One region of the Emticicia sp. TH156 genome, then DNA from elsewhere that is predicted to be linked to it. Evidence: riboswitches for the same ligand, from Rfam matches in the RefSeq annotation. Region 1 holds a riboswitch; the other holds the start of a gene.
The links. Region 1 has a riboswitch for thiamine pyrophosphate ahead of C0V77_RS02025 (TonB-dependent receptor). Riboswitches for the same ligand answer to the same signal wherever they lie in the genome.
Positions count from the first base shown of each region.

Region 2: it holds a riboswitch for thiamine pyrophosphate, as region 1 does, so the genes downstream of both, thiM (hydroxyethylthiazole kinase) here and C0V77_RS02025 (TonB-dependent receptor) in region 1, are expected to answer to the same signal.

Region 1 covers NZ_PKRS01000001.1:467,037-470,396, reverse strand. Annotated here, with positions in the region: gene C0V77_RS02045 (aldehyde dehydrogenase) at 1-316, shown strand, start outside; gene C0V77_RS02040 (GNAT family N-acetyltransferase) at 319-813, opposite strand; gene C0V77_RS02035 (barstar family protein) at 810-1,232, opposite strand; gene C0V77_RS02030 (muconolactone Delta-isomerase family protein) at 1,285-1,581, opposite strand; TPP riboswitch at 1,731-1,828, shown strand; gene C0V77_RS02025 (TonB-dependent receptor) at 1,940-3,360, shown strand, end outside.
Region 2 covers NZ_PKRS01000005.1:198,397-201,756, reverse strand. Annotated here, with positions in the region: gene C0V77_RS11225 (YafY family protein) at 23-742, opposite strand; gene C0V77_RS11220 (hypothetical protein) at 790-1,182, opposite strand; TPP riboswitch at 1,583-1,675, shown strand; gene thiM (hydroxyethylthiazole kinase) at 1,753-2,544, shown strand; gene thiE (thiamine phosphate synthase) at 2,546-3,181, shown strand; gene thiD (bifunctional hydroxymethylpyrimidine kinase/phosphomethylpyrimidine kinase) at 3,178-3,360, shown strand, end outside.

The sequences.
Region 1 (3,360 bases):
CATGAAGGTAATGCAGGAAGAAACCTTTGGCTGTGTGGTGGCGGTTGAGACCTTTGAAACGCTGGAAGAGGCTGTTAACAAAGCTAATGATACCAACTATGGGTTGGTGGCCTATGCGTTTACAAAGGATTTTAAAACGAGTATGCACCTGGGCGACACGCTTGAAGCCGGAACCGTTTGTGTTAACAGTGGCGCAGTAAATACTAATTATGCACCTTATGCAGGTTGGAAAGACTCCGGTTATGGGGTAGAGTTATCGCGAAATGCTGTTTTTGAATACCTTGAAACCAAGCACATAAAAGTTGAAGCAATTTGATGTCAGGGTCGGTAACGGGCAAAAATATGTTCGTCATATAATTGCCCTTCTTTAAACAGAGCGTGCCTGAGAACTGCCTCTTTTTGGTAACCCGCCTTTTGCAAGGCGCGCATAGAACCGGTATTATATTCGAAAACACCGGCGTAAATGCGATGAATGGGGTAGTTGGCAAAGGTAAAGCCAGTTACTTCTTCAATGGCTGCAGACATGATGCCTTTGTTCCAGTAAGGTTCTCCGAGCCAGTAACCAATTTCGGCATTTCGGCAATAAATATCGTCTTTTAGCAGAATACCTATGCCGCCAACAGCCTTGTTTTCTACTACTATAGCCAGGTTTTCTGCTGTTTTTCGGGCAAGTTTAACCCACTCAAAAGCATCAGTAATGGTATAAGGGTGCGGAAATATATCTTTCAGATTCCTCCAGATACGGTAATTATTTGCGTTTTCTGCCAAAGATGGCTCGTCTCCTGCCTGCCATTTTCTCAAGAAAAAATTCATTCGCTTCTAAAAGTAATTTCCTGTTTAGTCAATAGCTCTTTTATTCTGGCACTTTCTGAAAAAGCAAAAATCAGTTCTTTTTTGGGCAAGTCTTCTTCGTCATCTGCCCAACGCCAGTCTTCACAAATGGCATCCAGCAAATTTAGCAGGGTTCCGGTTTTCTCAGGGTTCCTCTCTTTTTCAATGAAAACGTCGGAAGGAGAAATATACAGTACAATTTTTTCGTCTTCCAGCCACGACAAATCGCTTAGCATTTCGTCTAGTTCATCAAGCGTGAAACCAAACTCTTCCGGGAACGCCAAAGCATCGGCAATTTCTTCATAAAAGCCTCTGAGTGTCTGTGTTTTATTGCCATCCAGTTCAACAATCGAGTAATTCTCTGGAAGAGCTAAATTATTAGTGATAAGAAAATTGGGCATGAGGTTTTAGACAAGAATATAAGTGGCCTGTTAAGCAGGCCACCAAAAGATGTTAGTTCAGTGAAAAAGTAGGTACTTTCATTACTACTGAATTATTAAACATTAATTCGGTAATGGTATGAGACATATAATCTATTAACGGAAATTCAGAAATAATATCCATTACTTCCAGTTCATCCTGGGCGTTTACAATACACCATAGTCTGCTTCTGTCTGAAGACAACGCATAAGAGTGCAATTTGCCGTCTTCCAGCAATTGATTAACAGCAATTCTTTGATAAGGAATTTTTGCAATGAAACTTTCTGGGAAAGGCACTGGCAAATCAAATTCCACCATAAACTGAGTCATAGTATCTTCTCTTTAAAATAAAAACAGCACAAAATCTACATCACGCAGGGTTATTTACTTTCGGATTACGTCAACAATTCCATTTGTGCCATAAATTTCTATCACTAATATAAACAAGATTTCTAAAAAAAACGTTTTCTTTGCACAACTTATCTCAAAAGGGGTGCCTTAATATAACGGGCTGAGATTATACCCATTGAACCTGATGCAGGTAATTCTGCCGAAGGGACAGAGAATAGTACTGTAGGATGCGCACCTGCAAAACTATTGTTTTCCATTTAAAATTTTGTTTAACCAAACGAGCCTCATGGGTTCACAAGATTTTACTCCTTTGCCTTGTTAAAATTTTCGTGATACAATGAAAAAATTAACAAAAAGTGTTGCCAGTTTTCTTTTAAACCTATCTAAATCTTTTCAGGGAACCGTTTCGGTTGTCTTGCTGATGAACATGGTAGTTTTTTCAGCCAATGCTCAGGACTCTACCAAAATCAAAGAGCTGAACGAAGTAGTGGTGAGGTCTACACGTGCCAACGAAAAAACCGGTATGGCGTTCACAAACGTATATCAGCGGGATATCAGAAAGCAGAATCTGGGGCAGGATTTGCCCTTTTTACTCAACCAACTGCCGTCGGTAGTAGTGAGTTCAGATGCCGGGGCGGGTGTCGGGTATACAGGGATACGTATCCGCGGTTCAGACCCTACGCGTATCAATGTTACCCTTAACGGTGTTCCTTACAATGACTCAGAGTCTCAGGGTACTTTCTGGGTAAATATGCCAGACTTTGCGTCCAGTGTTCAAAGTATTCAGGTGCAGCGAGGGGTAGGTACTTCTACCAATGGCGCAGGGGCTTTCGGAGCCAGCCTGAACATCAGCACTTTAGGATATGAGCGTGAGGCCTTTGGCGAGACTAACCTGTCTTATGGGTCTTTTAACACTATGAAAGCCAATGTAATGGCAAGTACAGGGCTGCTAAACAACCATTTTGTGGTAGATGCCCGGTTATCGAAATTATCTTCAGACGGATACATCGACAGAGCCAGTTCAGACCTGAAATCTTTCTATTTTTCAACGGGCTACTACAACAAAAGTAATTTTATCAGATTGAATATCTTCTCAGGGAAAGAAGTTACTTATCAGGCTTGGGAGGGGGTACCCGAGAAACTTCTGAAAACCAATCGTACATACAACCCTTACACGTATCCGAACCAGGTTGATAATTATCAGCAGGATAATTACCAATTGATTTCGTCTTTTAAATTAAGCGAGCGCTGGACGTTCAATCCGACTTTGCATTATACGCGTGGTAAAGGTTACTATGAGCAGTTCAGGTCAGATGACGCACTCGCCGGCTATAAACTACCCAATGTGATAATAGGCGGAGATACCATTACCTCTACCGACCTGGTGCGTCGTAAGTGGCTCGATAATCATTTTTATGGAATTACGTACTCTTTTGATTACCAGAGTAATAAGAAGCTTTCAGCCAATATAGGTGGGGCATGGAACAAATATGATGGGCATCATTTCGGCGAAGTAATCTGGACAAAGCTGGCCGAGACACCTGCTAACGATTACCGATGGTACACCAGCAGGTCTCTTAAAACCGATTTTAACATTTTCGGTAAGGTTTATTATCAGTTATCAGACCGGTTCAATCTGTTCGGCGACGTGCAGTACCGCACCGTTGGGTATGATATGAAAGGAATTGCCGACAAACTGCAGGATATTACCCGAAACACTTCTTTTTCTTTCTTTAACCCAAAAGTCGGGATGAATTA
Region 2 (3,360 bases), on a different contig from region 1:
TTAAAATGCCCCTGCGACAACCCTATGGCAAGGGTACCAAACATTTTTTACGGCAGATATCAAAATACTCTTCAAACGTTATTGGATGTGGCTCAAATGTAGCAGGTAATACCGAAAGGCTTTCAATGCGGTCTAACCTGAAAGCCCGGTAGTCCTTTCTTAATCGGCAAAGCGCCACCAGCAACCAGTTGCCCTGAGTGGTGTACAACGCAAATGGCTCAATGATTCGCTCGGTAGTCTGGCTGTTATCGGGCGAGTAATACGTAATTTTTACTGGATTAAAATGGGTGAGCGCCAGTTGCAGAGTAGATAAATTATTGCTGCTGTGGCTGTTATCAGCGTTTGGCCTGGCCAAAATCCTGCTTGCAAGCAAATTGGCTTTATCTTTAGTATTAGTAACCAGCACCGACTTTATCTTGCTGATGGCCCGTGTATAATCATCCACAAAAGAGGCATCTTTGTTGTTGAGCACCAATTGTTCGGCCGTAATGAGGGCATTAGCTTCACTTTCAGAAAACATCACGGGCGGAATCCTGTACCCTTCCATTAATGTATATCCCTTCCCTTCTTCTGTAAGCACAGGCACTCCGGCCTGTTCAAGCGCTTTTATGTCTCTGTAAATTGTTCTTTTACTTACTGCAAACCGGGCTGCCAGTTCAGCCGCTGTCAGCAGCCGTTTTGTTTGCAATTGGGTCAGCAGGGCTGTCAGTCTGGTTAATCGGTTGGTATCGTTATCATTCATGCGCCGGTGGTCTGCTGGTACAATTGGTGGTAGTTGCCTACATAAAACTACTTCTTTCTTGCTCTAATGGTAACAGCCTTGCCGTCATTATCAACAAAATAAAACTCCAGTATTTGCCCGGTTACAAGGCCGACTTTTTGTTTGTCTTTTTGCAATTCGGTTGACTTCTCCTTCTTTACAAGACTGACCTCCATCTTGCCAGCTTCAGAAGCATTGGGTATAACTGACGATGTTCTCAGCGTACATTTACTTTCAGACTGTGGAATTAACTCCAGCAAGAACTCTCCGCCTGCAAATGGGGCCGGATACTCCTTTGCATCAATAATAACATCAAAAGCCTGATAAGCTCCTTTTATTTCAGCAGATAAATCCGGCTCAGAGGATTGCTTGCCGCAGCCTAACACCACAAGCACCGGCAATAGCAGTAAAAAGTTTTTCATGTTACGGGGTTTGAGGTTAGTGATGAACAAAAATAGAAAAGCTAATAAATACTTACAAGGGAATGTATGGCTCTTTTGCAAATCAAAGCAGATAAAAATTCCGGTAGAAAAAAACAAATCTCTTAAAATAAAACAATTGTATCAAGTCTTAAGATTTATTTATCTGTACTATTAATAGAGAAATTAAAAATCATTCTTTCTTTGCATCTAATAATACCTGCCACGCTTCTCGTCAGATCAGCGCACCCGGGCAGATTTTCGCTTTTAAAGGTTTCCCCTCAAATTGGAAAAACGATTCATTTTGGAAATAGGTAGGGGTTCAAAATTTTGAACCCCTACTCACAATCCCCCCACATTCCCCAACTATAATTTGCCATTCCCCTCAAAAGCCTTATCTTTGCCACGGCTTTAGGGGTATTCTGTATAGAATTGAGAGAGTCCCTTTGAACCTGATACGGTTGATACCGACGTAGGGAAAAGCGAATAATATATAGCTGCACAGCGCATATCTTATCCTCTTTTTTTTCAAAGTTCTCTCGCCCGGGCCATTGTATCCTAAAATCCCGAACAATGGAAAAAACCCTCTGGAAACACATCCAGACTGTCCGCACACAGTCGCCACTGGTACACAACATTACCAATTTCGTTGTCATGAACAACACCGCCAACGCGTTGCTGGCTGTGGGGGCGTCGCCCATTATGGCACATGCCCACGCCGAAGTGCAGGATATGACCCGTATCTGCCAGGCATTGGTTATCAACATCGGCACGCTAGACCAATACTGGGTGCAATCAATGCTTCTGGGCGCTCAGCAGGCACAAAAACTCAACAAACCCTGGGTACTTGACCCCGTTGGCGCCGGAGCTACTCCCTACCGCGACAGCACCCTGAGCGAGTTATTGTCATATAAACCAACCGTTATCCGCGGCAATGCCTCTGAAATACTGGCACTGGCACGCGCCAACACCACCCCAACCAAAGGGGTAGACAGCACTGCCGAAAGCAACGAGGCCATTGATGCCGCCCTGCAAATAGCCACCGAATATGATACCCTGGTGTGTATATCCGGCAAGACCGATATCATTGTTAGTAAAGACAAGCGCATTTACCTCAACAACGGCCATGCCCTCATGACCCGCGTTACGGGCCTGGGTTGCTCGGCCACTGCCGTTATCGGTGCCTTTATAGCTGTTATTGAAGACAAAACCGAGGCATTGACAGCCGCTATGGCTTTGTTCGGCATTTGTGGTGAACTGGCCGCCAAAAAAGCAAAAGGCCCCGGCACTTTGCAGGTATTGCTGCTTGACAAGCTCTTCAACATTACCGAAAAAGAGTTTTTGCAAACCATCAAAATTTCCTGACATGCCCGGGCATCCGCAGTTTCCGTACGCTTTATATCTGGTTATTTCAGAAGCCGCCTGCGCAGGTCGCAGCTTTCTGACAGTGGCCGAACAGGCCATTGCCGGAGGTGTGGAGATTATTCAGCTGAGAGAAAAAACGCTGCCCACGCCCGCTTTTATAGAAAAAGCCCTGCAACTGAAAGAAATAACCGAGCGCTACGGCATACCGCTCATCATTAACGACAACCTGGCTGTGGCCAACGCGGTTGGGGCTTTTGGGATACACGTAGGGCGGAGTGATACTCCGCCAACAGAAATCAGAAAAAAATGGGGTACGCAATTACAAATCGGCTATTCGATAGAATACCTGAGCCAGCTGGATACCGCAGAAGCCGAAACGGCTGACCACTACGGCATCAGCCCCATTTTTGCTACGCCTACCAAAACAGATACCGTTACAGAATGGGGGCTGGAAGGCCTGCGGCACATCAGAAGCCTGACCAACAAACCCCTCATAGCCATAGGCAGTATTAACCAAACCAATGCTGCCGCCATTTGGCAGGCCGGAGCCGACAGCCTGGCGGTGGTGTCGGCCATTTGCGCTGCGCCGCACCCCCAAAAAGCGGCTTACGAATTACGAAACCTGATTTTGAAATGAAGCAAAAATACACTTATTCATCTGCCCTCACCATTGCCGGTTTCGACGGCAGCGGTGGCGCAGGCATTCAGGCCGACATCAAAACCTTCTCGGCGCTGGGTTGTTACGCTACGTCGGTGCTTACTGCCCTGCCGGTGCAAAATACGCAGGGCGTGCGCAGCATTTACCCAATACCCTAT